Regions from separate parts of the Streptomyces tamarix genome, predicted to be linked through region 3. Evidence: riboswitches for the same ligand, from Rfam matches in the RefSeq annotation. Region 3 holds a riboswitch; each other region holds the start of a gene.
What was found. A riboswitch is a leader RNA that binds a small molecule or an ion and turns the genes downstream of it on or off. The one in region 3 is predicted to bind cyclic di-AMP.

Region 1 (7,479 bases), on a different contig from region 3:
CGTCAGCCTCCCGGTGGGTCATCCCCGCTTCCCCCACAACTGTTGAACGCGACCGCTTGTGAGCCCGCCTCCCGCCGGCCGCGATCAGCCGCGGCACCCCGTCGCCGCACCCGATGCCGTCAACCCGATATCCCGTGGGGGCCCCTGCCCGAGGGGCGTGACCTTGCGCGCGCTGCGCGCTCTCCTGCTGCTCGCCGGTTTCCACCTGCTCGGCGTCCTGCTGCTGGCGGTACTCACCGGCATCGACCACCTGCTGTACTCGTACGCCCCGTCGAGCGTCGCGGTGAAGCCGTACCTGGTCTCCGTGTTCCTGGCGGTTCCGCTGGTCCGCGGCCTGTTCATGCTGCGCACGCCCAAGGCCGACGAACCCCCCGGCCTGCCCGTCACGAAGGCCGACGAACCCGAGCCGTGGCGGACCGTACGGGAGCCGGCCGACCGGATCGGCACCCGCGCGCCGTCCCGCATCCCGCTGGTACCGGACGCCAACGCGGCCGTCGCCGAGGACGCCCGCCTGCTCGGCCTGCTGCCCGGCCCGCGCCGCCTCCACCTCGGCGTGCCCCTTCCCCAGGACCTGACGGAGGCCCAGCTCCGATCGGTCATCGCGCACGAACCGGGCCACTACTCCAACGCCGACACCCGCCTCGTCGCCCTCACCGTGCGCGGCCGCACCCAGATCCTGAACACCATCAGGCACTTCGAGGAGCGCGCCGGGAAAACCGCGGCCCGTGAACAGGCCCGGCAGGAGAAGAAGAGCGCCGAGGCCGCGGCCAAGGGCAGGAGGGCGGGCGAGGTCGACATCCGGCGTGTGGGCGTCACGTACCGCGCGATGGCCCGGATCCACACCGCGTACGCCAAGCCGTACTTCCGCGCCACGCTGGCCGGCGCCCGCAACCTGCTGTCCGACCCCGAACGGACGCTGGAGGCCCTGGGGGACGCGGCCCCGACGGAGGGGGTGCGACGGTTCCGGCGTACGGCCGACCGGCCGGAACTGCTCAACGGCTCGATGGCCGCCCAGCTCGCGGACCCCAGCACCCCTCCGCACCGGGCGCCGGCCGCGTACACCCGGGCGCACCCGATCCTGCCCGCGCTGCTCGTGCTCCCGCTGATCGCCCGCTTCGAGCACGACGAGTCCGACGACGCCGAGGGCGACCGCACGCCGGAGGTGTCCGAGGTCCGTTCCCGACCCCTTCGACGCGATGGCCCGTCGACGACTCGCAGGGCCCGCGCCCGCCCGGCTTCCACATGGTCACCGGGGGTTCCGTCGCGCGCTCGGGTCCGCCCGCGGTCAGCCCTCGTCCACGAGGTCGAGTCCGTCGCGGGGTGCCACCGGAACGGTCTCCGGGACGGGCCACCTGCGGGGCGGTGACGGGGACGCGTCCCGCCACCAGAGGTGCGCGGGGAGGTCGCCGGCAGGCTCGAAGGGCTGACCGGGGACGGGCAGGGCGACCGCCTGCCCCACGGCGGCTGCTGCCGCGACCGTCCACTCCCCCGGTTCGGCCCAGGGGTGCGGGGCGAGGTTGAACGTGGCCCAGTGGATGGGCAGCATCACGCCGGAGGGCCGGCCGCCCTGGAGGTCGAGGTGGGCGCGCAGGCCCTCGGCCGGCGTCATGTGGATGTCGGGCCAGAAGTCCGAGTACGCGCCGATCTGGATCATGGTGGCGTCGAACGGGCCGTGCGTCGCGCCGATGTCGCGGAAGCCGGGGAAGTAGCCCGTGTCGCCGCTGTGGTAGACGCGGTGCTCCGGGCCGGCGACGACCCAGGACGCCCAGAGCGTGTGCTGCCGGTTGCGCAGGCCGCGGCCGCAGAAGTGGCGGGCCGGGGTGGCCGTGAGCCGCACGTCGCGGATCCGCGTCGACTCGTCCCAGTCCAGCTCGCGCAGCCGGGAGGGGGCCACGCCCCAGCGCTCCAGGTGGGCGCCGACGCCGAGCGGGACGGCGAAGAGCGTGTCCGTCCCGGCCAGGGCGCGGATCGTGGGCAGGTCGAGGTGGTCGTAGTGGTCGTGGGAGATCACGACGACGTCGACCGGTCCCAACGCGGCGAGCGGCAGCGGCACCGGGTGCAGCCGCTTGGGCCCGGCGAAGGAGAAGGGCGAGCAGCGGTCGCCCCAGACCGGGTCGAACAGGACGCGCAGGCCGTCGATCTCGGCGAACACGCTGGAGTGCCCCATCCAGGTCAGGCGCAGCCCGGAGGCCGGGGGCCGGGCCAGGTCGGCGGCCGTGGTCGGGTGGAGGGGCACGGGACGGGCGGGGGCGCGACGGACGCGTTCCTCCTTGCGGAAGTACGTCTTCGCGAACTCGGCGGCCGAGCCGGAGGGCCTGTGCCGGGTGGCGCCGGGGTTGCGGAAGGCGCCGTCCGCGAAGTTCGGCGAGCGGCGGATCCGTTCCAGCCGGTCCCCGGCGGCGTCCGCGCCGAAGGCGGCCGGCCGCAGGGAGAGGAACCGGGCGCGCAGCCGTCCGAGAGCGTCGTCGCCGGACACAGCACCTCCAGGGGGCTCAGGTCCTTCCATTATGAGCGGACGGTACGACAGGGCTGCGGGGCGGTGGGCGGGCGTCCGGGATACTGTCGCGCGCGAAGGGCGGAGGACGGGCGGATGACGTGACGAGGGTGCGGCTGTCGGCGGCCGAGCGGCGCGAGGAGCTGCTGCGGGCGACCGTCGCCCAGATCGAGGCGCGCGGCATGGCGGCGGTGCGGGTCGCGGACGTGGCGGCGGCGCTCGGGGTGAGCGGGGCGCTGGTCCTGTACCACTTCTCGACGAAGGAGAAGCTGGTCGCGGCGGCGTTCGCCCACGCGGCGGAGGGGGACTTGGCGGAGCTGCGCCGCGTCCTGGACCGGCGGGCCCCGGCGGCCCGGCGGCTGCGGGCGGCCGTGCGCTGGTACGTGCCGGGCCGGCGGACCCGGGGATGGCGGCTGTGGATCGAGTGCTGGGCGGCCGCTCCGCGGGAACGCGCGCTGCGGGAGGTCGCGGCGCGGCTCGACCGGCAGTGGAGGGCCGCGCTGGCGGAGGTGTTCGCGCAGGGAGCGGCGGCGGGCGAGTTCCGGTGCCCCGACCCGGAGGGCGCGGCCGGGCGGCTGACGGCGCTCCTCGACGGGCTGGGCGTCCGGATGACGACGTACCGGGGGTCGTTGAGTCGTACGACGGTGCTGCGCTGGGCGGACGAGGCCCTGGAGCGGGAGCTGGGCGGGACCGGGGAGGGCGGGGCCTGAGCGGCCGGGGCGCACGCGTGGAGGCGGGCTCCCGGCGAACCGGCCGGGTCGGCCCGTACGGCGACCGCCGCGCGCGGAGGCGGAACCGCCCCCCTGCCGCGTGGCCGGCGGTGGGGCCGGGGCCGGAGCGCCCCGTACGCGCGCGTGGCCGGCCGATCGGGGCCGGCACCGGCCTCCCCCCTGAGCGGACCGCCCCTTACGCGCGCGTGGCCGGCGCCCGCGCCCCGCTCGCCGTACCGGAGCGTCCGCTACAGCGGCAGCAGGTCCGGGCGCTTGGCCGAGATCCGGTCGCCGGAGCTCTCGCCGCGCAGACGGCGGCCGATCCAGGGGACGAGGTACTCGCGGGCCCACTGGATGTCGTCGCGCCGCTCCTCCAGGGTTCCGCGCGGCGGGAGCGGCGGCCACGGCTGGTCGGGGTCGGCCGGCACGTCGAGGCCGAGGAGCTGGGCGGCGCGCAGCGCGACCCGCGTGTGCCCCTCGGGCGACAGGTGGAGCCGGTCCGCGTCCCAGGCGCGGCGGTCCTGGACGGTCCTGAGCGACCACAGGTCCAGGACCGGGCAGCCGTACCGGTCGGCGATGGCCCGGACGTGGCTGTTGTACGTGGCGATCCTGCCGCGCAGGCGGCGCAGGACCGGGACGCCGCGCGTGTCGAATCCGGTGGTCACCACGACCGTGCCGATGACGGAGGTCAGGTCCGCGACCGCGCGTTCGAAGCGCGCGGCCACGTCGTCGGGGTCGCTGCCGGGCCGGATGATGTCGTTGCCGCCGGCGCAGAAGGTCACCAGGTCGGGGAGGAGCTCCTTGGCCCGGGGCACCTGCTCCTCCACGATCTGGTCGAGGAGCCTGCCGCGCACGGCGAGGTTGGCGTACCGGAACTCCCGGCCCTCCGGGAGCCGGTCGGCGAGCAGGACCGCGAGGCGGTCGGCCCAGCCGAGGAACCGCCCGTCCGGGCCCGGGTCCCCCACGCCCTCGGTGAAGCTGTCGCCGATCGCCGTGTACGACCCGATCACGTCGTTCTCCCCCATCGTCGAATCGTCTGCCACGGCAGCACATCATCCACCGTGGGATGTGACCTACGCGACCGTAAGGAGGGGTTGACGGGGCGTGATCTCCGCCACCGCGCCGCCGCCCGGCACCCTCGCGGGGTGCCGGGCGGCGGCGGTTCGCGGTGACGCGCGCGTCAGGTTCAGATGCTGACGCCGTGGCTCCGGAGGTAGGCCAGCGGGTCGACGTCCGAGCCGTAGCTGGGGCTGGTGCGGATCTCGAAGTGCAGGTGCGGGCCGGTCGAGTTGCCGGTGGAACCGGACAGGCCGATCTGCTGCCCGCCGCCGACGGTCTGGCCGGCGGAGACGGAGAGGGAGGACAGGTGGGCGTACTGCGAGTAGTTGCCGTCCTCGTGCTTGATGACGACCTCGTTGCCGTACGCGCCACTCCAGCCGGCGGAGACGACGGTGCCCGGGCCGACGGCCTTGACGGTACTGCCGGAGGAGGCGGCGAAGTCGACGCCCGTGTGGTAGCCGGAGGACCACATGGAGCCGGAGGCGCGGTACGGGGTGGTGATGCCGGCGGAGACCGGGGCGGTGAAGCCGGAGCCGCTCTGCGCGGGCGTCTGGGTCTCGGCCGGGGCCTGGGTCTCGGCCTCGGCCGGGGTGTCGGCCGCGGGCTTCGCCTCGGCGGGGGCCTGGACCTCGGCGGGGGCCTGGGTCTTGGCGGCGGACCGGGAGGCGCGCTCGCCGCGGGAGTCGTCGGCCCTGGCGGTGGCCTTGGCGCCGAGGGTGAGCTTCAGGCCCGGGTGGATGAGCGCCGGGTCGTCGCCGATGGCCTCGCGGTTGTCGGCGTACAGCTTCTTCCAGCCGCCCTCGACGTTCTTGTTGTGGGCGATCTTCGCCAGGTAGTCGCCGGCGACGACGGTGTAGACGCGCGGCGCGGGCTTGGCGGTCCCGGCGGCGGACGCGACGGCGGCCGTCTGCGCGGGGGCGGCGGCCGGGGCCGTGGCGGGGGCGGCGGCGTGCGCGCCGGTCGCACCGAGGAGCGGGAGGGCGATGGCGGCACCGCCCGTTCCGGCGGCGACGAAACCGCGCGTGAGCGGGCTGGACTTGATACGGCGGTGCTTACCCTTGGCGGGCATGGCGAATTCCTCTCCGGCGCCTGCGAGGTGAGCTGTCGGGTTCGGGCTGGAGCTGCCCGGCCGCGCGGGTGGCGCGACTTCACCCCGAGCCGTACGGGAATTCCCGTACGGCGGCCTACCTGGTTCCCCCGCTCCTGCCACACGTGGGTGGGTGCGAATTCCGGGGCGGCGGCAGGATTCGGCGATCCGCCCGGCTGGAACGGGACCGTAAACGAGTGGGGACGACGGGAACAAGCGGATGGTTGCCCCCGCTCATTCACGCCGGGGAATTCTTCGGGGAATTCCGGTCACCCTCCGTGGATTACGGATCATGAATTCCCGTGTGGCGCGGGGATTCCAGGCGGCGCCACCGGATACGATCCGTCACCTTTATGACGCTGCTCACGCGGTGGAGCCCATCCCCCTTGTTTCCAGGGCGCGTTATGACGTACTCCATCAATACGGACAGAAGCGACAGAATCCCTCTTACGTGATCATCGGATCAACAACGACACAAGCGGACGATCATCGCGCCGAAGCCGCCTGGCTCCCCTGGGCGAACCACGCCGGAACAGGACGCGGCCACGGTGGGGAGCAGGGCGTCCCGCCACCCGCGCGCCACCGGCGGGACGGTGCGCCGCACCCACCCCGCGGCGGATCCTTGCCCGGGGAAGCGATGTCGTATCGTCGGACCGCTACCTCGTCGGCGGCCGTCGCCGACGCCAGACACGGAGGAGCTCCCGTGACGCAGCAGCTGCCGTCCTTCCCGTCGACCGCCGAGCCGGAGCTGACCGGCGTCCGCAACTTCCGTGACGTGGGCGGGCTGCCGACCGTGGACGGGCGCCGGGTGCGGCCCGGGGTGCTGTTCCGCAGCGGGCACCTCGCGCACGCCACCGAGGAGGACGCGGCGTTCCTGACGTCGCTCGGGCTGCACACCGTCTTCGACTTCCGCAACGCCGCCGACCAGGCGCTGGAGGGCCCGGACGTGGAGCTGCCCGGGGTGCGTAACGTCAACATCCCGCTGACGGACCCGGCCGACGGCGCCGAGTTCTGGGGGATGGTCCGCAACGGCGACCTGGACCAGTTGCGGGACCTGCTCGGGGACGGCAAGGCGGCGGCGCGGATGCGGGCCGCCTACCGCGGCATCGTCGTCGAGCGCACCGCGGAGCACAGCCGGGTCCTGCACGCCCTCGCCGCGGACAGCGTGCCCGCGCTGATGCACTGCGCGGCGGGCAAGGACCGCGCGGGTCTGTCCGTGGCGGTGGTGCTGCTGGCGGTCGGCGTGGAGCGCGAGGCGATCGAGGCGGACTACCTGAAGTCGAACGACCCGCACCGCCGGTACAAGGTCCGCCGCAGCGACTCGTCGCCCGCCGGGATGTCCCCGGAGGTGATGGAGCTGCTCGGCCCGCTGTTCGACGCGCGCGCCGAGTACCTGCACACGGCGTACGCGACGATCGAGGAGACCTGGGGCTCCACCGAGCGGTACCTCGGCGAGGGGCTCGGCCTGAGCGGCGAGACCCGCGACCGGCTGCGCGAGCGCCTGCTCGACGTCTGAGGTCCGCGCGGGCCGGGCGGCTACTGGTTCTGGCCGCCGAGCAGGAAGAGCAGGTAGAGGAAGGCCGCGAAGAGGTGGCCCGCGACCAGGTAGGCGAACAGCCGTATGACGAGGTTGCGGTTGATCCACCGCTCCTGGGTGCTGGGGATGGGGTTCGGGTTCTCCGGCTCGGACACGCGTACCTCTCGGTCGTCTCAGTGGCGCTGGGCGGGGCCGCCGCCGAGGCACAGGTCGGCGGCGGAGCTCTGCAGGAGGGTGTGGACGAACAGCAGCTCCGCCCCGTCGCGGGTGGCCGCGGCGATCCGGTGCGGGGTGAGCGAGTCGAAGTGGGCGCTGTCGCCCGGGTCGAGGACGTGCACGGCGTCGCCGAGCGCCAGCCGTACGCGCCCGGCGAGCACGTACAGCCACTCCTCGCCCGGGTGGACGCGGACCGCGTCGCGCAGCCCCGTGTACGGGACCTCCACGCGCAGCGCCTGCATGGCCCTGTTCGCCGCGCCCGCCTGGTGGTAGGTCCAGCCGCCGGCCTCGACCGGCTCGGCGCGGCCGGCGCGGACCACCGGGTCCGCGGCGTGGGCCGCCTCGCCGAGCAGCTCCGACACGGTCGTACCGTAGG
Region 2 (7,479 bases), on a different contig from region 3:
ACCCCACGCCGACGCCGCAGGCGAGCGAGCCGCCCGCGACCGGCCCGACGGACCCGCCGGCCGCGTCGCCCCCCGCCGAGACCCGCACCGAAGCGCTGCGCGCCCCCTCCCCGTCCACCGGCTGCCCGGAGCCGGCCGCGTCCCCGCAGGGCGCTCCCGTGTGACGGGAGTCGCACCCGCGCGGCGGGGAGCGGCTTGCGCCGGGTGGGGGGAGGTGCGTATGGTGGTAGATCGTTTGATCCCATTTGCCCGGCGCCGTGACCGAAGCGCGCCGCGTGGCGCGTACTCTCCCTTGCCGTGGCTGACCGCATCGAGGCGGTCGATTTGCTAAGCAGCGAAACACGGAGTTGACGGGCGCGTGCCGAGACTCCGGAAGGTTTCGCATTTCGCATGTCCATTTCCCACACTGACGCCGTCCTGACCGCGACCGAGAACGACGAGCCGACCGCCGTCGTCACCGAGGACGAGGCGATCGAGGAGATCGCCGCGACCGACGCCGTCGACACCGACGCCGCCGAGACCGACGACGCCGACGACGCCGTCACCTTCGGCGACCTCGGGCTCCCCGAGGGCGTCGTCCGCAAGCTCGCCCAGAACGGCGTCACCGTCCCGTTCCCGATCCAGGCCGCGACCATCCCGGACGCCCTGGCCGGCAAGGACATCCTCGGCCGGGGCCGCACCGGCTCCGGCAAGACCCTCTCCTTCGGCCTGCCGCTGCTCGCCACGCTGGCCGGCGGCCACACCGAGAAGAAGAAGCCCCGCGGCGTCATCCTCACCCCGACCCGCGAGCTCGCGATGCAGGTCGCGGACGCCCTCCAGCCGTACGGCGACGTGCTCGGCCTGAAGATGAAGGTCGTCTGCGGCGGTACGTCGATGGGCAACCAGATCTACGCCCTGGAGCGCGGCGTCGACGTCCTCGTCGCCACGCCGGGCCGGCTGCGCGACGTCATCAACCGCGGCGCCTGCTCCCTGGAGCAGGTCCAGGTCGCCGTCCTCGACGAGGCCGACCAGATGGCCGACCTGGGCTTCCTGCCCGAGGTCACCGAGCTCCTCGACCAGGTCCCGGCCGGCGGCCAGCGCATGCTCTTCTCCGCGACCATGGAGAACGAGATCGCGACGCTCGTCAAGCGCTACCTGAACGACCCGGTCAACCACGAGGTCGACAGCGCCCAGGGCAACGTCACGACCATGTCCCACCACGTCCTCGTCGTGAAGCCGAAGGACAAGGCGCCGGTCACGTCCGCGATCGCCGCCCGCAAGGGCCGCACGATCATCTTCGTCCGCACCCAGCTGGGCGCCGACCGCGTCGCCGAGCAGCTGCGCGACGCCGGCGTGAAGGCCGACGCGCTGCACGGCGGCATGACGCAGGGCGCCCGCACGCGGACGCTGGCCGACTTCAAGGACGGGTACGTGAACGTGCTCGTCGCCACGGACGTCGCCGCGCGCGGCATCCACGTGGACGGCATCGACCTGGTGCTGAACGTCGACCCGGCCGGCGACCACAAGGACTACCTGCACCGTTCGGGCCGCACGGCGCGCGCCGGCCGCTCCGGTGTCGTGGTCTCCCTGGCGCTGCCGCACCAGCGCCGCCAGATCTTCCGCCTCATGGAGGACGCCGGTGTCGACGCCTCCCGCCACATCATCGGCCAGGGCGGTGCCTTCGACCCCGAGGTCGCCGAGATCACCGGTGCCCGGTCGCTGACGGAGGTGCAGGCCGACTCGGCCAGCAACGCCGCCAAGCAGGCCGAGCGCGAGGCCGCCGACCTGGCCAAGCAGCTGGAGCGCGTGCAGCGCCGCGCCGCGGAGCTCCGCGAGGAGGCCGACCGCCTGATCGCCCGCGCGGCGCGCGAGCGGGGCGAGGACCCGGAGAAGGCCGTGGCGGAAGCCGCGGAGGCGATCGCGGCCGAGGCGGCTCCGGCCGCCGCCGAGACCGAGGTGCCCGTCCCCGCCCAGCGGGAGGAGCGCCCCTCGTACGAGCGCCGGGAGGACCGCGGCTTCGGCCGTGACCGCCGGGACGACCGTCGTGACGACCGGGGCGGCGACCGCGGCGGGTTCCGCCGTGACGACCGACCGTCGTACAACCGTGACCGTCGTGACGACCGGGGCGGGGACCGCGGCGGGTTCCGCCGTGACGACCGTCCGTCGTTCAACCGGGACCGTCGTGACGACCGGGGTGGCGACCGTCGGGACGACCGTGGTGGGTTCCGCCGTGACGACCGTCCGTCGTCGTACGAGCGTCGTGACGACCGTCCGTCGTTCAACCGGGACCGTCGTGACGACCGAGGTGGCGACCGTCGGGACGACCGTGGTGGGTTCCGCCGTGACGACCGTCCGTCGTCGTACGAGCGTCGTGACGACCGTCCGTCGTTCAACCGCGACCGCCGCGACGACCGGGGTGGCGACCGCGGCGGGTTCCGCCGCACGGACCGCCCGTTCAACCGCGACCGCCGCGACGACCGCCCCGCGGGCGGCCACCGCCCCGCCGGCCACGACCGCCCGTACGGTCGTCGTGACGACCGCCGCGACGACCACCGGGGCACCGGCTCCTTCGGCCGCCGCGACGACAAGCCGCGCTGGAAGCGCAACGGCTGACACTCCGTAGGACCCCTCGGACGGGCCCGTACGCGACACCCAGGTGCCGTGCGCGGGCCCGTCCGCCTTTCGGGACGCGCCGGAAACGGGTGTTGTGCCGATACCCGATCGGCTCACGTCCTCCGGCGGGCTATGCTCGGGGATGACCCGTCGAGGGCCCTTAGCTCAATTGGCAGAGCAGCGGACTTTTAATCCGTTGGTTGTGGGTTCGAGTCCCACAGGGCCTACCAGGTCGGAGCCGCCGCGAGGCTTCGGTCACCGGGTTCGTGCCCCGGTCGGTTTCCCCGGCCGGGGCACACGTGTGCCGGGACCCGTTCCGCGCGCCGGTGGCTCCGGTACGGCGGTGGCTCCGGTAAGGCGGCGGCCCGGTACGTCGGTGGCTCCGGTACGGAGGGGGCTCGGGGGCGGCGGTGGCCCGGTACGTCGGTGGCTCCGGTACGGAGGGGGCTCGGGGGCGGCGGGGCCGACCGCCGGGAGGGGTACGCGGGGCCGGGCTCCGCGGCACGGCCGGTCGAGCCCGTGTGGCGGCCGGGGGAGGGTCGGGGCAGGCTGGAAGGAGACAGGGGCGGGCACGTCGTCGCGCCGCCGCCGACCGGTGGAGCGGCCCTGCCCGGAGCGCGGCCCGACCAGGGAGCAAACCGCATGATCCATCCAGCAGACATCCGGGAGTGGCGGAACCGGGACGTCGTGGACCCGAAGGGGCACAAGATCGGCGTGCTGGAGGCGATCTACGTGAGCACCGCGACGGACGAACCCGCCATGGCCACCGTCCGGACGGGGCTGCCCACCCGCCAGCGCCTGGTGTTCGTCCCGCTCGACGACGCGACCGTCGGACCGGGCTACGTCAGGGTCCCGTACGACAGGGGCACGGTCCGCAAGTCCCCCGCCATCGGTACCGACGACGTGCTCGCCGCCGAGGACGAGCAAGCCGTCTTCCACCACTACGGCCTGGCCTACCGGCCCGGTGCCGCCGGCGAACGGCAACTCGCGCGCCGTTGAACCGGACCGTCGCACGGAGGAGTTCCAGACCATGGCGATCTTCCTGTTCCTCGTCCTCGTGGCCGTCGTGCTCGGCCTCATCGGCGTCGCGGTCAAGGGGATGATGTACCTGCTGATCATCGGTGCCGTCGTCCTCGTGGCCGACCTGATCTTCTTCGGCGCCCATCTCTCCCGGCGCGGCGCCCGGAGGCGCTAGGCGGCCCTCCGCGCGGCCCGCGCGGCGGGCCGGCCCCGTGGGGCCCGTGGGGCGGGGTGGCCCGTGGGGCCCGTGGGGCGGGGTGGCCCGTGGGGCCCGCGCGGCGGGGTGGCCCGTGGGGCCCGTGTTTCCGTGGGGCCGGGTGGCCTGTGGAGAGTCCGTGTGGGGGATCGGCCCGTGGGGCTCGGGTGGGTCGGTCCCGTGGGGCCCGCGCGGCGGGGCGGTCCTGCGGTGGGCCAGTGCGGCGGGGCGGCTCGCGGCGGGACGGCCCCGCGCGGGTCGGTGCGTCCGCGCGGGTCGGTGCGGTGGTCCCCGCACGGGTCAGCCCCGGGGAGGGCCGGCCCTCCGCCCGGTGCGCGTGTCGACGAGGATCTGCCGGGCCTGCGTGACGTTGTCGGCGCGGACGGCCTGCGCCATCGCGGTGCGCGCCTCGTCCCGGGGCGTGTCCGGAGGCACGACGAGCAGCGAGAAGTGGTCCTGGTCCCCGCGGGTGACCAGGACGGTGTCGTCCCCGACGGGGAACGAGTCGATGCGCACCACCCGCTCGTCGACGACCAGCCGGGCCGGGAGCCCCTCCCAGGCGGCGGCGTCCAGGCCGACGCGGGAGATCGGGCCGAGGTGCTCGGTCAGGGCGCTCACCAGGGCGGGCAGCTCCTCCGCGATGTCATGGGAGCGCGGCCACCACGCCCCGTCGAGGACGCCCTCGCGGGAGCGGGTCGTCTCCAGCCGCAGGAGCGCCGTCCCCGGTTCCACCGCTTCGTGGAGGGTGTCCGGCAGGTGCCCGGGGGCGGGAGGCGTGTCGGAGTGGGCCATGCTGATGTCCGCCTGTCTACGGGATCCGGTCCCTTCGGCGAACCGGACGTCCACCACTTCCCACGGTACTCCGCCCGCCCCGGTCACCGGGGGTCCGCGACCTCCTCCGGGAGGGAGGGCCGAGCCGGGCGGCCGGGCTCGCGCGGCGTGGTTCCGGGCCTCCGGAGAGGGGCCGCCGGAAACTTTCCGGCCGTGGAGTGCGAAATGGTGAATGACCTTCGCTGGAATAGCGTAAGGTGGTGTTCATCGACGCGGGGTGGAGCAGCTCGGTAGCTCGCTGGGCTCATAACCCAGAGGTCGCAGGTTCAAATCCTGTCCCCGCTACTGAAACCGAAGGCCCGGTGCACACAGCACCGGGCCTTCGGCGTGTCTGCGTGTCTGCGGGGCCGGGTGTCCGGGTGTCTGCGCGGCAGGTCGGCGGGGCACCGGGGCCGGTATCTACCCTGCGTGATCGACAGGCCGCTCTGTGCGATAACAATTGACACACAGTCAGAAATTTGATCGAGGAGTTTCGGGGGCGCGACCGCCTGACAAGGGGTCAATTTGCTGTGACTTGTCCCTTTATAGGGCCTTGATTCACTGCCGAGTGAGCGAGGTGTTCCCGGGAGCGGCTTGGAATACGGGCCCGGCTTCTATTAACGTTCGATAACGCAGCGCGGTCGTATCAGTCGTCGCAGAAGGCGGCGCCGTGCGCATGCGCCGAATCCCGCAAGGGAACCGGGGAACCACCGCACTTGGGGTGAATCGGGCCTTCACCGGCCCGTAGGGGACCTTCCTGCTCCGAACCCGTCAGCTAACCCGGTAGGCGGAGAAGGAAGGAAAGGAGTACGCCTCCGTGGCGTCCAACAGGCCTGCCCCCGAAGCCCCCTTCGGCTCGTACGACACGACCGGCCGTCCCACCGATTCGGGACCTCCGGCCACCGCCGCCCCCGCGGCCGCCTCCGAGTGGAACCCCACCGAGGAGACCGTCCGCCCCGTCCGGGGCCGGCACCGTGTGGTCAAGCAGCGCGGCGGCCTCGCCCGCAGCTCCACCGTCCTCGGGGTCGGCGTCATCGCCGCCGTCGGCGCGGGCGGCATGGCCACCGCGCACGACAAGCCCAGCGTCGCGATATCCCTGCCGGACATCAACCTCCCCGACGCCTCCTCGCTCCCCGGCGTCGGCGCGTTCCTCGGCGACGACGCGGACGACGCCCCCGACGAGGCCCCCGCCTCCGCCGGTCTCGCCACGCTCGCCCTGTCCACCGGGAACGGCCCCGCCGACGCCCGGGGCGCCGGTGCCGAGGCCGACGCGGGCGAGGCGCTGCGGGCGCGCATCCTCCAGCAGGCCGAGCAGCAGCAGGCGTCCGCCGAGGCCGAGGCCCGGGCCGCCGCCGAGAAGGCGGCCGCGGAGAAGGCCGCGGAGGAGGCCGCCGCCCAGCAGGCCGCCGCCGAGGCCGAGGCGAAGGCCGCCGAGAAGGAGCGCAAGCGCGCCGAGGCGGAAGCCACCGCGAAGGCCGAGGCCAAGCGCCTGGCCAAGCTCGCCGCGAGCTACGCCCTGCCGACCTCCTCGTACACGATCACCTCCACGTACGGCCAGGCCGGCTCCATGTGGTCCTCCGGCTACCACACCGGCCTCGACCTGGCCGCCCCCACCGGCACCCCGGCCAACGCCGTCCACAGCGGTACCGTCAAGTCGGCCGGCTGGTCCGGTGCGTACGGCTACCGCGTCGTGCTGGAGCTGGCGGACGGCACCGAGGTCTGGTACTGCCACCTCTCCTCGATGACCGTCAGCGCCGGGCAGTCCGTCGGCACCGGCGACACGATCGGCCGCGTCGGTTCGACCGGCAACGTCACCGGGGCGCACCTCCACCTGGAGGTCCACACCGCCTCCGGCAGCGGCATCGACCCGCTGGCCTGGCTGCGCGGCAAGGGCCTCACCATCTGACACCCCGGCGCCCCGACGCGTCCCGGTACCCCGGCGCGTCCCGCGCCGGACCCCGATCCCGGCAGCCCCGGCGGCACACCCCCCGACGCCAGGGCTGCCGGTCCGCTCTTCCCGGCCCCGGGTCCCGACCGTGCTCTGGTCCCGGGGCCCGGCCGCGCCCCCGGTTCCGCGCCCCGGTTCCGCGCCCCGCTCTCGGGGCCCGGCCGTGTTTCGGGCCCGGCCGCGCCCCAGCCCGTACGGCCTCAGTAGCGGTACGGGTTGTAGCCCGCGTAGTCGCGGTGCGGCGGCGGCGTCCACACCCGGCCCGTCGCGCGCGCCGCGAACGTCAGGGCCGGGGCGGCCACCTCCTTCCGCTGCCACATGTGGTGCAGCAGCTCCTGCTCCCGCGCCGTGAAGTCCTGGTCCGCCACACCCCGCCGCGCCCGGTACCGCAGGAACGCCAGGGACGTCGCGAACGCCTCGTACTCGCCCACCGACCGCGCCGCCGCCGGGCCGAACGTGCGCGCCGCGTAGGACCGCGCCAGGCTCCGCGCCCGCATCGACGACAGCGCGAGCGGCTCGTCGGCGGACAGCCAACCGGCCGCCGCGTACGCCGGCAGCTCGCCGGATATCGTCCGCAGCTCCCGCTGGCGCGTCCATATCACCAGCCACGTCAGCAGACCCAGCGCCGGCAGCATGAACGCCCCGTACACGAGGAGGAAGCCCCACGGCCCGAACGTCGTCGAGCCGTTCCACAGCGCGTGCACCCCCATCGCCAGGACCAGCCCCAGCAGCGGCAGCAGCGTCCGCACCACCCTGCGCCGGCGCGCCGTCATCGCGGCGACGCCGAACCCGATGCCCGTCAGGACCGTGAACAGCGGGTGCGCGAACGGCGACATCACGACCCGGACGAAGAACGTCACCGCCGTCACCGACTCGAAGCCGGACGTCCCGAACTCCTGGTCCTCGTCGAAGG
Region 3 (7,479 bases):
ACGACCTCCGGGTGGTCGTCGACCAGCCGCGACACGCGCAGCAGCAGCTCCTCCAGGGCGGCCGTGTCGACGGGGGCGGAGCCCCGCCAGCCGAAGAGGAGGGGGGCCGTCCGGATGGAGCGGACCTGCTCGGCGACGTCGCGGTCGGTGGCCGGAACGAGGCGGTGCGCCATGTCGCCGAGCAGCTCGGACGGGGCGCCGGTGAGGCCGAAGGACAGGACGGCACCGACCGCCGGGTCGATCGCGGCGCGGACGACGGTGTCGACGCCGCGCGGCACCATGGCCTGGACCACCGGCTGGAGCTCGGCGGGCCCGCCGAGGGCCTCGGTGAGCTCGGCGTACGCGGTGCGCAACTGCTCCTCGGTCGCCAGGTCGAGCCGTACGCCGCCGAGGTCGGGGCGGTGGCGCAGGTGCGGCGCGGTGGTCTTGAGGGCGACCGGGTAGCCGAGGCGGGCGGCGGCGCGTACGGCGGTGTCGGGGTCGGGCGCGGGGAGGACGGGCCGTACGGCGATGCCGTAGCAGGCGAGCAGCTCGCGGGTGTCGTCCGGCGCGAGGGTGATGCCGCGCTCCCCCACGCCGCCCGTACCGCTCGCACCGCCCGTACCGCCCGTGCCGAGGAGCCGTCCGATCCGTGCGGCGGCTCCCTTCTCGTCGACGCCCTCGTACTCGGGCACCCGGCCCGGCTCGGCGGCCTTGCGCCGCCACTCGGCGTACGTGACGGCCGCGGCCAGCGCCCGCACGGCCCGCTCGGCGGCGGGGTAGGCGGGGATGTTCCCGGCGGGGGCGCCGGGCGGCACGGGACCGTCGGCGGGGGCGCGCCCGGGCTCCGGCGGCGCGCCGGGCGGACGGGGGGCGGTCGCGGTCCCCCCGTACGGCGTCCGGTCCGCCGCCGCGCCCGGCGTCGGCGCGGCGCCCGCGGGTTCCGCCCGGCCGGCCGGGGCCGGGTGCTCCGGGGCGGGGGCCGTGCTGGTCGCGGCCGCCAGGGCGTCCGCCAGGGCGCCCAGTTCGACGTGGACGACCACGACCGGCTTCGCCGGGGAGGTGGCGCACGCCTCGCGCAGGGCGGTCGCCAGCACCTCGCCCTCGCCGGTCGGTTCCGCCGTCCCCCGCAGGCCGACCCGCGGGATCGCGGTGACGACCACCGCGTCGCACGCGTCGTCGTGCAGGGCCCCGGCGAGCGCCGCCCGGAAGTCCTCGGGGGTGGCGGCGGTGGTCAGGTCGCGGGGCGGCAGTGGTCGCAGGCCCTCGGTGAGGCAGGCGTCGTACGTGAGGAGGCCCAGCGACTCGGAGTTGCCGAGGATGGCGACGCGCGGCCCCTCGGGCAGGGGCTGCCCGGCGAGCAGCAGGCCCGCGTCGACGAGCTCGGTGACCGTGTCGACGCGGATGACTCCGGCCTGGCGGAGCAGCGCGGACACCGTGGCGTGCGGGATGCGGGTGGCGGGCACCGCGTGGCCGGGGGGCGCGCTGCCGCTGTGCCGGGCGCCCTTGACGACGACGACCGGCTTGACCGCGGCGGTGCGGCGGGCGAGCCGGGTGAACTTGCGGGGGTTGCCGATGGACTCCAGGTACAGCAGGACCACGTCGGTGTCGGGGTCCTCGTACCAGTACTGGAGGATGTCGTTGCCGGAGACGTCGGCCCGGTTGCCGGCCGAGACGAACGACGACACGCCCGCGCCCCGCCGGTGCAGCCCGGAGAGCAGGGCGATGCCGATCGCGCCGGACTGGGTGAACAGGCCGATGCGCCCGGCGGCGGGCAGTTGCGGGGCGAGGGAGGCGTTGAGCCGGGCGCCGTCCGCGGTGTTGATCACGCCGAAGGCGTTGGGGCCGATGACGCGCATCCCGTACGAGCGGGCCTGCCGCACCAGGGCCCGCTGGCGCTCCCGCCCGGCCGGGCCGCTCTCGGCGTAGCCGGCGGTCAGGACGACGAGCCCGCGCACGCCGTGCTCGCCGCAGTCCGCGACGGCGTCCGGGACGTGTTCGGCGGGCACGGCGACGACGGCCAGGTCGACGGGCTCGCCGATCTCGCCGACGGAGCGGTGGGCGGGGACGCCGTCCAGGGCGGCCGGCCCTGCGGGGAGCGCGCGGTTCACGGCGTACACGGGGCCGGTGAACCCGGCGTCGACGAGGTTGCGCAGGACGGTGCGGCCGACGCCGCCGGGGGCGCGGCCCGCGCCGACGACGGCGACGGAGCCGGGGGCGAGGAGGCGCTGCACGGACCGTGCCTCGGCGCGCTGCTCGCGGGCGCGCTGGACGGCGAGGGAGCGGTCGGTGGGCTCCAGGTCGAGGTGGAGGCGGACGGCGCCGTCCTCGAAGCTGCGCTTCTGGGTGTACCCGGCGTCCGTGAACACCTTGATCATCTTGGTGTTGGCGGGCAGCACCTCCGCGGCGAACCGCCTGATGCCGCGTTCGCGGGCGACGGCGGCGATGTGCTCCAGCAGGGCGGAGGCGACGCCGCGGCCCTGGTGGGCGTCCTGGACGAGGAAGGCGACCTCGGCCTCGTCGGCGGGGGCGGCGGCGGGGCGGCCCGCGGCGTCGATCCGGTCGTAGCGGACCGTCGCGATGAACTCGCCGCCGACGGTCGCGGCCAGGCCCACCCGGTCCACGTAGTCGTGGTGGGTGAAGTGGTGCACGTCCTTGGCGGAGAGCCGGGGGTAAGGTGCGAAGAACCGGTAGTACTTCGACTCATCCGAGACCTGCTCGTAGAAGCTGACCAGGCGCTCGGCGTCGTCCGCGGTGATCGGTCTGATCCGCGCGGTGCCGCCGTCGCGCAGCACCACGTCGGCCTCCCAGTGGTCGGGGTACGCGTGCGCCGACTGATCGGACGGGTTCAGCATGGGCCAAGGGTACGGCGCCGTTCCGGCACTCCGCCGGACATGAGAGACTGGTCTAGACAACCACTAGCACTTGAAGGGCAACACCATGGCTGAGCGCCGCGTCAACGTGGGTTGGGCCGAGGGCCTGCACGCCCGCCCCGCCTCCATCTTCGTCCGTGCCGCCACGGCCTCCGGCGTCCCCGTGACCATCGCCAAGGCCGGCGGCACCCCGGTCAACGCCGCGTCGATGCTCGCGGTGCTCGGCCTGGGCGCGCAGGGCGGCGAGGAGATCGTCCTCGCCTCCGACGCCGAGGGCGCGGACGCGGCGCTGGACCGTCTGGCGAAGCTGGTCGCCGAGGGTCTTGAGGAGCTTCCCGAGACCGTCTGACGACGACCGGCAGCACCACGGAGCCGCACCGCCCGGAATTCGGGGGTGCGGCTCTCCTTCTTCCGGGACGCGCCGGATTTCCGGTTCCCGCCGGTCCCGCGGATTCCCCGATTTCCCGGACAGCGCTTTTCGCGGGCAGCCGAAAAGGACCCCGTCATTTCTCCCTTCCTTTGTATACGGCCCCGCTGTTAATTCCGCGCTCCGGCGGTGTTTACGGGAGGTTGCGAACCCCTCACGCGGCCCGTGCGGCGCAGCCGGTGGGTGCCGCGCCACCGCTCGACGTGCTGGGCGGTGAGCATCCGGGCCCGCTCCGCGTCGCTCCGGGCGACGGCGTCGACGATCGCGCCGCGCTCCGCCCACGCCTCGGCCGGCCTGGCCGGCTCCTCGACCGCGTACATCCAGGCGGTCTTGTGGCGCAGCTGGGTGAGCAGCGAGGTCAGGCCGGGGCTGGCCGACGCCTGGGCGAGCGTCTCGTGGAACCAGTCGCCCAGCGGGCGCAGGTCCTCCCCCTGGCCGCGGCGGGCCCCCTCCCGACCCAGGCGGACGAGGCCGCGCAGCACCTTGAGGTGGGCCTCGGTGCGGCGCTGGGCGGCGCGGGCGGCGCCCAGCGGCTCCAGCAGCGTGCGCATCTCCAGCAGGTCGGCGGCGTCCTGCTCGGTCGGCTCCGCCACGCAGGCGCCGACGTGGCGGCGCGAGACGACGAAGCCCTCCGACTCCAGGGTCCGCAGCGCCTCGCGGACGGGGACGCGGGAGACGCCGTAGCGGCGGGCGAGCTGCTCCTCGGCGAGGCGGCTGCCGCGCGGCAGCACCCCGGAGACGATGTCCGCCCGGATCGCCGTACACACCGAGTGCGCGGGAATGCGCATACCGAACCTCCGAATCGCTCCGCCCACCGTTTAATCCGCGCGACACCCAATAGTTCGACGCTGTTCGGTGACTCTATTGCAACGAAGGGCATTTTCCGATCCCGGGCCGTAATCCATGGTGAATTTTTGGCCGGGGCGGTGGACTGCGGGCGGCGGGAAGGCGGAGGGGCGACGCGAAGGCCCCGGCTCGGTGACCGAGCCGGGGCCTTCGCGGAGCGGGGCGGGTCAGACGTCGACGCCGCGCGCCCGGAGGTAGGAGACCGGGTCGACGTCGGAGCCGTACTCGGCGGAGGTGCGGGCCTCGAAGTGGAGGTGGGGGCCCGTGGAGTTGCCGGTCGAGCCGGAGATGCCGATCTGCTGGCCCGGCATGACCGTCTGGCCGACCGCGACGCCGATCGAGGCGAGGTGGCCGTACTGCGTGTAGGTGCCGTCGTGCATCCGGATCACCACGTTGTTGCCGTACGCGCCGCCCCAGCCGGCCTCGACGACCGTGCCGAGGCCCACGGAGACGACGGCGGAGCCGTACGGGGCGTGGAAGTCGACGCCCGAGTGGCTGCCGGAGGACCACAGCGAGCCGCCCGCCCGGTAGGGGGTGGAGACGTACGAGCCGGCCACGGGGAGCTGGAAGGAGTTGAGGCGCTTGCGCTCGGCCTCGCGGGAGGCGCGCTCCTGGGCCTCGCGGGCGGCCTGGACCCGGGCCTCGGCCTGGCGTTCGGCCGCCGCTTCGGCCTGCGCCTGGCGCTCGGCCACCTCGGCGGCCAGCTCCTGGGCGGCGGCCTGGTCCTCGACCTCGTCGGCCAGCTCGTAGCCGGCGATGGCCTGGTTGAGGCCGGTGTCCTCCAGGGAGGCGCGCTCCGCGTCCGCGGCGAACGCCGGGGAGGCGAGGGTTCCGATGACGCCGGAGGTGGCGAGGGCGGCGGCGCCGGCGACGTGGGCGCTCCTGCGGCTCACTCGGCTCGGGGCACGGTGCTTCCCGGTGGAACGGGTGAACGCCATGAAGGGAACGTGTCCTTTCCTTCCCTCTCGCCTACCGGGTTAGCTGACGGGTTCGGAGCAGGAAGGTCTCCTACGGGCCCCTCCACGCGGTGGCGAAGGCGTCCGATTCACCCCAGGGGACATGGGTCCCCGGCTCCCCGGGCTCACGCCCGACGGGGATTCGGCGATCGCTGCCCGGTGCCGCGGGTGCGGCGGGTACGGGGGGCGGACAGCGCCTAAGACGCTATGCGGCTGATCTTTCAATCACCAAACAGACACGCTTTTTTGTAGCGCACGCCACAGAACAGACACCCAACCTCTCCAACAAAACGGACATAAGTCCGAGCAAGAACGGAACCCCGCCGTCCGGGTGGACGACGGGGTTCCGCCCCGTCAATCAGCCGGTGACGACGGTCACTTCGCCGATGCCCAGCGCCTCCACCGGCGCCTTGATCTGCGCCGCGTCCCCGACGAGGACGGTGACGAGGCGGTCCGGCGGGAAGGCGCTGACGACGGCCGCCGTCGCCTCCACCGTGCCCGTCGCGTCCAGGAGCCGGTACAGCCGTGCCTGGAAGTCGTCCGGCAGGTGCTGCTCGACCTGGTCGGCGAGGGTGCCGGCGACGGACGCCGCCGTCTCGTACTTGAGCGGGGCCACGCCCACCAGGTTGTGCACGGCGGCGTCGCGCTCGGCGTCGGTGAGCCCCTCCGCCGCGAGGGTGCGCAGCACCTTCCACAGGTCGTCCAGCGCCGGGCCGGTGTTGGGCGTGTCGACGGAGCCGCTGATGGCGAGCATCGCCGCGCCCGTGCCGTCCGGCAGGGACCGCAGGACCTGCCCGAAGGCCCGCACGCCGTACGTGTAGCCCTTCTCCTCGCGCAGGACGCGGTCCAGGCGGGAGGTGAGCGTGCCGCCCAGGCAGTACGTGCCGACGACCTGCGCGGGCCACACGCTGTCGTGCCGGTCGGGGCCGACGCGGCCGATGAGGAGCTGCGTCTGCACGGCGCCCGGCCGGTCCACGATGACGACGCGGCCGGTGTCGTCGGCGGTGACGGGCGACGCCGTGCGCGGGCGGGGCGCGCCGCCCGTCCACGCGCCGAGCGTGTCGTCGAGGAGCGCGTCCAGGTCGATGCCGGTCAGGTCGCCGACGACGACCGCGGTGGCCGACGCGGGGCGGACGTGGGCCTCGTAGAAGGCCCGTACGGCCGCGGAGTCGATCCGGGCGACGGTCTCCTCCGTGCCCTGGCGGGGCCGGGACATGCGCGAGGAGGCCGGGAACAGCTCGGCGGAGAGCTGCTTGGCGGCGCGGCGGGCGGGGTTGGCCGTCTCGTGCGGGATCTCGTCGAGGCGGTTGCGGACGAGGCGGTCGATCTCGTCGTCCGCGAAGGCCGGCGCCCGCAGCGCGTCGGAGAGGAGCCCGAGGGCCTTGTGCAGCCGGGAGGCCGGCACCTCCAGGGAGACCCGCACGGCGGGGTGGTCCGCGTGCGCGTCCAGGGTGGCGCCGCACCGCTCCAGCTCGGCGGCGAACTCCTCGGCGGTGTGTTTGTCCGTGCCCTCCGACAGGGCGCGCGCCATGATGGTGGCGACGCCGTCGAGGCCCTCCGGCTCGGCGTCCAGCGGGGCGTCGAGGACGATCTCGACGGCGACGACCTGCTGGCCGGGGCGGTGGCAGCGCAGCACCGTCAGGCCGTTGCCCAGCTCGCCCCGCTCGGGCGCGGGGAAGGCCCACACGCGGGGCGTGCCCGGCTTCGGCCGCGGGTGGAACTCCATGGTCGTCAGAGACACGGCAGCGTCGCTCACTGGTCCGCCCCCTCTTCCTCGTCGCTGTCGGTCCGGTCGCCGTCGTCGGCCTTGGTGGGTTCGTAGACGAGGACCGCGCGGTTGTCCGGGCGCAGCCGCTCTGCCGCGACCTCGCGCACCTCGTCGGCGGTGACGTCCAGGACCCGCTGGACGGCCGTGAGGGCGAGCTGCGGGTCGCCGAACAGGACGGCGAACCGGCACAGCTCGTCGGCGCGGCCCGCGACCGTGCCCAGCCGGTCCAGCCACTCGCGCTCCAGTTGGGCCTGGGCGCGCTCCATCTCCTCGGCGGTGGGCCCCTCGGCGGCGAACCGGGCCAGCTCCTCGTCGACGGCGGCCTCGATGTCCGGCACCTCGACCCCGGCGGAGGTCTTCACGTCCAGCCACCCCATCGAGGGCGCGCCGGCCAGCCGCAGCATCCCGAAGCCGGCGGCCACGGCGGTGCGGTCGCGCCGGACCAGCCGGTTGTGCAGCCGGGACGACTCGCCGCCGCCGAGGACGGTGAGGGCGATGTCGGCGGCGTCGCACGCGCGCGTGCCGTCGGCCGGGAGGCGGTAGGCGGCCATCAGGGCGCGGGCCGGGACGTCCTCCTCGACGACCTCGCGGAGCTGCTCGCCGATGACGTCCGGGAGCGTCCCGTCGCGC
Region 4 (7,479 bases), on a different contig from region 3:
GCGACGGACCGGCCGAGGCGGGCGGCGGCGACGGCCACGTTGGCGGCGGACCCGCCGAGGAACCTGCCGAACGTCTCGACCCGCGCCAGGGGCACGCCGGTCCGGAGGGGGTAGAGGTCGACGCCGACGCGCCCCATGGCGATCAGGTCGAAGGGCTCGCCGCGGGTCCGGCCCGCGGCGCCGGCGCCCGGTTCGACGCCGGTGTCGGTCCCGGCGGTCCCAGCGGTCCCGGCGTCGGCGGGCTCGGGGTCGGTGTCGGCGGGTTCGGGCATGCGTGTCGCTCCTGGTGACGGCGGGACGGTTTCCGCGCGGCGGTGGTCGGCGTCGGCTCACTCACGCCGTTACTGCCCTCCCCCTCCGGGGGGATAAAGCCGCAGGGACACCATTGACCCGCATGGAGAGCGATCTCACACGCCGCGGCGGGACCGTCCGCGCGAGGACGGGCCTCCCGCGGGCCCCCGGCCCCCGGCGCGCGGTGGCGGTGCGCGACGCCACCGTACGGGCGAGGGAGATGGTGGCTCCGCCCCCGGCGCGCGGTGGCGGTACGCCGGACGAGCGGAGCGGGCACCGCCCGCGGCGCGGCATCGTGCCGATAGGGTCGGACCACCGTCGAACCCGCCCGTACCAGACCGCCCAGCACCGCCCGCGCCCGGGTGAAAGGACCGCGTATGGACACCGTCGGCACCCCGTCCCTCGACCGCATCAGGATCGGTTCCGCGCCGGACTCGTGGGGGGTGTGGTTCCCCGACGACCCGCGGCAGGTGCCCTGGGAGAGGTTCCTGGACGAGGTGGCCGGGGCCGGGTACGAGTGGATCGAGCTCGGCCCGTACGGCTACCTCCCGACCGACCCGGCCCGGCTCTCCGACGAGACCGCCCGGCGCGGCCTGAAGGTCTCCGCCGGCACGGTCTTCACCTCCCTGCACCGGGGCCCCGCCGTCTGGGACGCGACCTGGGAACGGGTGAGCCGGGTCGCGGAGCTGACCCGCGCCATGGGCGCGCGGCACCTGGTGGTCATCCCCTCGTTCTGGCGGGACGACAGGACCGCCGAGGTCGTCGAACCGCCCGAGCTGACCGCCGGGCAGTGGGCGGACCTCGCCCGCGGCACGGAGCGGCTGGGCCGCGAGGTGCGGGAGCGGTACGGCCTCGGCATCGTCGTCCACCCGCACGCCGACACGCACCTCGACACGGAGGAGCACGTGGAGCGGTTCCTCGACGCGACCGATCCCGACCTGGTCTCGCTGTGCCTGGACACGGGGCACTACGCGTACTGCGGCGGCGACAGCGTCAAGCTGATCGAGACGTACGGGGAGCGCGTCGGCTACCTGCACCTCAAGCAGGTCGACCCGGCCGTCCTGGCGGAGGTCGTCGAGAACGGCGTCCCGTTCGGGCAGGCCGTGCGGCGCGGGGTGATGTGCGAGCCGCCGTCCGGCGTCCCCGCACTCGAACCGGTGCTCGCGGCGGCGCAGCGGCTCGGCGTGGACCTGTTCGCCATCGTGGAGCAGGACATGTACCCGTGCCCGCCGGACCGGCCGCTGCCGATCGCGGTGCGCACGCGCCGGTTCCTCCGCTCCTGCGGTGCCTGACCGGCGGGCCCCCGGGGCTTCCCGGTCCCTCCGGACCTGCCGGACCCCGGGGCTCCCGGTCCCTCCGGGCCCTCCAGCCCCCGGGGCCTCCCGGTCCCTCCGGATCCAGGGCCCCCGGTCCCTGTGACCTGCCGGACCTTCCGACCTCCCGGACCTCGGGGAAGGAGACCTTCGACCATGACCCAGCGCGGAACGCTCGGCGTGGCCGTCGTCGGCGCCGGCCGGATGGGCGCCGACCACGTGCGCCGCATCGACCGGGTGATCAGCGGGGCGCGGGTGGCCGCCGTCGCGGACGTGGACGCCGAGCGGGCGAAGGCCGTCGCGGACGGTGTCGACGGCTGCGCGGCGTACACCGACCCGGCCGCCGCGATCGCCGCGCCCGGCGTGGACGCCGTGCTCGTCGCCTCCCCCGGTCCGGCGCACGAGGCGGCGCTGATGGCGGCGCTCCGGCGCGGGCTGCCGGTGCTGTGCGAGAAGCCGCTCACCCCGGACGCGGCGTCCGCGCTGCGGGTGCTGCGGGCGGAGGAGCGGCTGGGCAGGCGGCTGGTCCAGGTGGGTTTCATGCGGCGGTACGACGCCGAATACCTGCGGCTGAAGGCGCTGCTGGACGGCGGCGGGCTGGGTCGGCCGCTGATGCTGCACCACCGGCACCGCAACGCCTCGTCGCCGCCCTGGTTCACCGGCGAGATGCTCCTCGGCGACTCGGCGGTCCACGAGATGGACGTCACGCGGTGGCTGCTGGGCCAGGAGATCACGGCGGTGACGGTGATGCGGCCGCGGCCGTCGGGGAACGCCCCCGAGGGCGTCGACGACCCGCAGTTCGCGGTCTTCGAGACGGACGGCGGGGCGCTCGCCGACGTGGAGGTCTACGTCAACTGCCGCTTCGGGTACCAGGTGCAGGCCGAGGCGGTGTGCGAGAACGGCACCGCGCGGATCGGCGACGCGCACGGGATGCTCGTCGCCGCGGGCGGCCGGTGGGGCGGTTCGATCGCGCCGGGGTTCGTGGAGCGGTTCGAGGAGGCGTACGACCGGCAGGTGCGGGCCTGGGTGGACGCCGCCCTGCGCGGTGGGGCCACCGGCCCGAGCTGCTGGGACGGGTACGCGGCGGCGGCCGTCTGCGAGGCGGCCCTCCGGGCGCGGGCCGAGGGCCGCCGGGTGGAGGTCGGCCTGGTGGAGCGGCCGGCCCTCTACCGCTGACGTGCGCGACCGGGCACCCGACGGGCCGGGGCCCGGCGCGTCGGATACCCGGAGGGCGGGTCAGTACGGGCCGTTGACGTTGTCGATGGAGCCGTACCGGTCGGCGGCGTAGTTGCACGCGGCGGTGATGTTCGCGACCGGGTCGAACGGGTCCAGGGACGTGCCGGGCACGTGGTAGGCGCTGAACGTGGGGTCGATGACCTGGAGGAGTCCCTTGGAGGGCGTCCCGGCGGCGGCGTTGGAGTCCCAGTTGTTGATGGCGAGCGGATTGCCGGAGGACTCGCGCATGACGTTGCGGTGAATTCCGTCGTAGGTTCCCGGAATTCCGTGCTGGGCCATGATGTCCAACGATTCCTTGATCCAGCCGTCGAGGTTGTCGGCGTACGTCTTCACCGCGACGGGGGTGACGACGGCGCGGGCCTCGGAGCGGTCGGCGCGGGCCGGTTCGGAACGCTCCGCCGAAGCCGCCGCCGCGGCGCCGATGGTGAGCTTCAGACCGGGCCGGATGTGTGACGGGTCGTCACCGATGGCCTTCTTGTTGTCCTCGTACAGCTTCTTCCAGCCGCCGCTCACGGAATGCTCGCCGGCGATACCGGAAAGGGTGTCGCCGACGGCCACGGTGTACGTCACGGGCTTGGCGGCCTGGACGGCGGCGGCCGGCGCGACGACGGCCACGGCGGGCGCCGCGACCGGTGCGGCGGAGGCGGTGGCGGCGCCGGTCAGGGGCAGGGCGAGGGCGGCCCCGCCGGTACTCGCGACGACGAGCCCGCGGCTGAGGCGGCTGTTCTTGGGGCGACGGTGCTTACCCTGTGCGGGCATGGGGATTTTCCTCTCCGACGCCTGCGAGGTGAGCTGTCGGGTTCGGGCGGGAGATGCCCGGCCGCGGTCTCCCGCGACTTCACCCCTAGCCGCTCCGGACACCGGACCGGCGACTTACCTGGTTCCCCCGCTCCTGCCGAGCGCGCGTGTGTGGGTGCTGGAATCCGGAAGGCGGCAGGATTCGGCGTTCCCTCCGGAATGACGGTGACCGTAAACGAAATCCGCCGGGAGGAACAAGGGCGGGAATTCCGGCCGATGATCCATTGCAGCCCCGTTCGGCGGTGAATTCCGTGCCCCCGCGCGGCGTCCGGGGAATTCCGCCGTCCGCCCGCCGTGACCGACATCACGGTTTGCGCCTCCCGCCCGCCCCCCGCCACCTCACCCCAAAAATAGACAAGTCATATGTATTTAATCAATACCCTGAAATAGTAATCAAACGGACATGGGTCCCGGGTCGACTCCGTACGGGTGCTTGGAGCACCTGGAGCGGCGAGTGCGATTGCGCTTCCCGCCCGAACGCCGAAGGTGTGAATGACGGATATCGACCAAAAAGGGATAAAAGTGCATAAGAGATCGATGAGGACGTCACCGCGCCGGACCCTGGCGGCCGCGGCCACGCTGTTGGGTCTGACGGCGATCGTGGCGCCGGTCCCCGCACCTGCGGCACCGGCGCCGCAGACCGCGCCCTCCGCCTCCGCCCCCGGCTCCGTCATCGCCGACTGGGCGCGGCTGACGGCGGAGGTCGTGGACCCCGAGAACCGTCTGATCTCGCCGGAGAAGGCCCTGTGGCACGCCCTCGTCTCGACGGGCATGTACAACGCGGTGGTCGGGATCGAAGGCCGGTACGAGCCGTACCGCTGGAACGGACGGGCGCCTCGTACGGCGTCGGCCGTGGCCGCCGCCGCGACCGCCGCCCACGACGTGCTGCGGCACTACTTCCCGCAGGCGGCGGCCCGGCTGAGGGCCGCCCACGCCGCCTCGCTCGCTGCGGTGCCGGACGGGTGGGCGGAGAAGGCGGGGGTGGCGTTCGGCCACCGCGCGGCCACCCACGTCATCGCGTTGCGGAAGAACGACGGCCACGGCGCCCGGGTCGCCTTCCCGGCCTCCCCCGCCCCCGGCGTCTGGCGCCCCACACCGTCGGCGTACCGCCCCTTCACCACCGCGTGGCTGGCACGGCTGCGCCCGCTGCTCATGGACCGGCCCGACCGGTTCCGTCCCGGGCCGCCGCCCGCGCTGCCGTCCGCCCGCTACGCCGCCGACCTGAACGAGGTGAAGGCGTACGGCGCGAAGAACAGCCGGGTGCGGAGCCGGTGGCAGACCGACACCGCGCGGTTCTTCGTCGACCTCGACCTGCAGGGCGCCCTGGCCGACCGTGCCGCGCGGAACGGCCTCGACCTGGTCGACACGGCACGCCTGTTCGCCGCCGTCAACACCGTCCAGATCGACGCGACGATCGCCGCGTGGGACGCCAAGCTGCACTACGGCACCTGGCGGCCCATCACCGCGATCCGCGAGGCCGACCGCGACAACAACCCCCGCACCCAGGCCGACCCCGCGTGGGAGCCGCTCCTGGAGACCCCCTCGCACCCCGACTACCTCAGTGGCCACACCACCACCACCGGCGCCTTGGCCCGGACGTTGACGCTGCTGTCCGACAGCCCGTTCCTCGACCTGCGCATCACGTCGGCCTTCGCGAAGGAGACCCGCTACTACGCCTCCGCCTACGAGTACAACCGGGACTGCGTGGGCGCCCGCACCTGGGCGGGCATCCACACCCGCACGGCGAACACGGTCGGCACGCGGACGGGCGAGCGGGTCGCCGCCTGGGCGCTCACCCGCCACTTCCGCCCGCTGGCCGACCAGCCCGCCGACCGACCGGCCGACCGACCGACCCGCTGACCGGCCGGCCGCGGGCGGCGGCGCACCGGACCTGACGTACCATCAGAGGATGGCGTCGAACCCGTCCCAGTACTGGGCGACCTGGACGCGCGACCGGAACGGCGCCGCCGCGTTCCCGGTGCCCGTGTACTGCCACAGGACACCGGCCGTGTCGCGGGCGAGCAGCTCCGGGTGGCCGTCCGCCGTGACGTCGCCGTACGCGACGAGCACGTCGTAGATGTTCCAGCCGGTGCCGATCTGGCGGCGGGCCTGGAGCGGGGCGTTGCCGTCGCCGGTGCCCTGGTAGAGCCACAGCGCGCCGGAGCCGTCGCGGGCGATCAGGTCGGCCTTCCGGTCGCCGGTGACGTCGAGGCCACCGGTGAGGGAGGTGTAGATGTTCCAGCCGGTGCCGGCCTGGCGACGGGCCTCGAAGGGCCGCGCCGGGTCACCCGTGCCCCGGTACAGCCAGAGCACGCCCGAACCGTCCACGGCGAGCAGGTCGTGTCGGCCGTCGCCGGTCAGGTCGCCGGCGCCGCGGATCGACCGGTACGCGCCCCAGCCGGAGCCGACCCGCACCGGGGGCTCGAAGGAGGTGCGCCCCCCGCCGGCGAGCCGGTGGTACCAGAGCACGCCGGACGCGTCGCGCGCCACCACGTCGCCGCCGCGGCCGCGGACGTCGATCGGCGCGAGCTTGGTGAGGCGGTCGTACTGGCCCCAGTTCACACCGAGGTCCTTGCCCCACTCGACGTCCAGCGCCGACCCCTCCCCTTCGTAGGAGCCGTACGCGCGCATGTCGCCGCTCCGGTCGCGGGCGAGGACGTCCCAGTCCATCGGCACGGCGCTGACGCCGGCCACGTCGAACCGGCCGGCGGCGGTGGCGTCGGCCGCCCCCGACGCGGGGGCGAAGCGGGCGTCGACGACGATGTGCCAGGAGGGCACGGAGGCGGACGCGGAGACCCGGTAGGTGAGCGTGTGCCGGCCCGCCGGCAGTTCGCAGCTCACCTTTTCGAGGAGCAGGGCGGACCCGGGGTACGTGCACGGCTGCTCCACGCCGTCCGGGGCGCCGACGGTGAGGCCGATGGACCACTCGTCGCGCATGCCCCAGGGCCGCTGGTCGTCGGCGGTCTGGAAGCCGAGGGTCAGTACGCCGCCCTCCGCCGCGTCGACCGTCACCGTGTGGACGGCCTGGCCGCCCGCGGCGACGCCGGGCGTGGTGAGGACGACCGGGCCGTTGGCGCCGTCCGCGGCGTGCGCCGCCGTCCCACTCGCCCCCGCCACTCCCGTGGCCAGCAGCGCCCCGGCCGCTCCCAGGGCGCCCAGCCGGCGCCGCCCTCCGCGCAGAATCTTCCGCATACCGCGGTCCCTCCCCTAATCCTCGTACGTGGCGTACTCGATGCCGTCGACGCGTTCGACGCAGCCGACGTATTTTCGAACACTACCCGCACGGAAAGGGGTGGGTGGCGGGTCGTCAGGCGGCGGGGGCCAGTTCGACCAGGCCGAACAGGAGGGCGTAGCCCCGGGGCAGGCCGGCGAGGATCCGCCGCGTGAGGTCGTCACCCACGTGCGCGCCGACGACGCCCAGGACCGTGGAGGTGGCCCAACGGGCCTCGGCGGGGGTGAGCGGCGCGAGGGCGCGGGCGACGCGCTCGACGAACTCGGGCGCGGCGACGGGCTCCGTGACCGGGATCTGGGCGGCGAGGAGGGCGCCGGCCTCGGCGGGCAGGACCCGTACCAGTTCGCAGCGTTCGTCGCCGATGACGTGGCCGCCCAGTACCGTCAGCACGGCCCGCAGGACGCGTTCCGCCTCCGCGTCGGAGTCGTAGCGGCCGGCGGTGCGGATGCGGTCCACGAGTTCCTGCCACGTCATGCTGGAAAGCCTTTCCTCCCCGGTCGCGCCCGTGGGCGGCCGTGTGTCGTCTGTGGTGGTCAGGCCGCCCGCGGGCGGCCGAAGAGAAGGTCGTACCCCGGAGGGAGCTGGAGCAGGACGCGGCGCATGAGGTCG

Region 1: it holds a riboswitch for cyclic di-AMP, as region 3 does, so the genes downstream of both, RND61_RS29145 (M23 family metallopeptidase) here and RND61_RS17120 (M23 family metallopeptidase) in region 3, are expected to answer to the same signal.
Region 2: it holds a riboswitch for cyclic di-AMP, as region 3 does, so the genes downstream of both, RND61_RS20135 (M23 family metallopeptidase) here and RND61_RS17120 (M23 family metallopeptidase) in region 3, are expected to answer to the same signal.
Region 4: it holds a riboswitch for cyclic di-AMP, as region 3 does, so the genes downstream of both, RND61_RS17960 (LysM peptidoglycan-binding domain-containing protein) here and RND61_RS17120 (M23 family metallopeptidase) in region 3, are expected to answer to the same signal.

Annotation. Positions count from the first base shown of each region.
Region 1 covers NZ_JAWCTQ010000056.1:1,271-8,749, forward strand. The annotation lists gene RND61_RS29125 (M48 family metallopeptidase) at 158-1,366, shown strand; gene RND61_RS29130 (MBL fold metallo-hydrolase) at 1,286-2,476, opposite strand; gene RND61_RS29135 (TetR family transcriptional regulator C-terminal domain-containing protein) at 2,596-3,204, shown strand; gene RND61_RS29140 (SGNH/GDSL hydrolase family protein) at 3,453-4,229, opposite strand; gene RND61_RS29145 (M23 family metallopeptidase) at 4,391-5,332, opposite strand; cyclic di-AMP (ydaO/yuaA leader) riboswitch at 5,337-5,492, opposite strand; gene RND61_RS29150 (tyrosine-protein phosphatase) at 6,054-6,866, shown strand; gene RND61_RS29155 (DUF6126 family protein) at 6,887-7,042, opposite strand; gene RND61_RS29160 (XRE family transcriptional regulator) at 7,061-7,479, opposite strand, start outside.
Region 2 covers NZ_JAWCTQ010000025.1:86,886-94,364, forward strand. The annotation lists gene RND61_RS20100 (hypothetical protein) at 1-164, shown strand, start outside; gene RND61_RS20105 (DEAD/DEAH box helicase) at 391-2,592, shown strand; tRNA gene RND61_RS20110 (tRNA-Lys) at 2,747-2,822, shown strand; gene RND61_RS20115 (PRC-barrel domain-containing protein) at 3,235-3,591, shown strand; gene RND61_RS20120 (hypothetical protein) at 3,623-3,787, shown strand; gene RND61_RS20125 (DUF5994 family protein) at 4,109-4,600, opposite strand; tRNA gene RND61_RS20130 (tRNA-Met) at 4,851-4,924, shown strand; cyclic di-AMP (ydaO/yuaA leader) riboswitch at 5,288-5,423, shown strand; gene RND61_RS20135 (M23 family metallopeptidase) at 5,436-6,524, shown strand; gene RND61_RS20140 (PrsW family intramembrane metalloprotease) at 6,767-7,479, opposite strand, start outside.
Region 3 covers NZ_JAWCTQ010000019.1:80,113-87,591, forward strand. The annotation lists gene RND61_RS17105 (bifunctional acetate--CoA ligase family protein/GNAT family N-acetyltransferase) at 1-2,834, opposite strand, end outside; gene RND61_RS17110 (HPr family phosphocarrier protein) at 2,920-3,201, shown strand; gene RND61_RS17115 (GntR family transcriptional regulator) at 3,390-4,067, opposite strand; gene RND61_RS17120 (M23 family metallopeptidase) at 4,293-5,063, opposite strand; cyclic di-AMP (ydaO/yuaA leader) riboswitch at 5,077-5,239, opposite strand; gene RND61_RS17125 (M16 family metallopeptidase) at 5,440-6,807, opposite strand; gene RND61_RS17130 (M16 family metallopeptidase) at 6,834-7,479, opposite strand, start outside.
Region 4 covers NZ_JAWCTQ010000021.1:33,348-40,826, reverse strand. The annotation lists gene iolC (5-dehydro-2-deoxygluconokinase) at 1-137, opposite strand, end outside; gene RND61_RS17970 (sugar phosphate isomerase/epimerase family protein) at 669-1,583, shown strand; gene RND61_RS17965 (Gfo/Idh/MocA family protein) at 1,761-2,780, shown strand; gene RND61_RS17960 (LysM peptidoglycan-binding domain-containing protein) at 2,841-3,599, opposite strand; cyclic di-AMP (ydaO/yuaA leader) riboswitch at 3,603-3,766, opposite strand; gene RND61_RS17955 (vanadium-dependent haloperoxidase) at 4,176-5,498, shown strand; gene RND61_RS17950 (FG-GAP repeat domain-containing protein) at 5,541-6,830, opposite strand; gene RND61_RS17945 (DUF2267 domain-containing protein) at 6,946-7,344, opposite strand; gene RND61_RS17940 (DUF2267 domain-containing protein) at 7,404-7,479, opposite strand, start outside.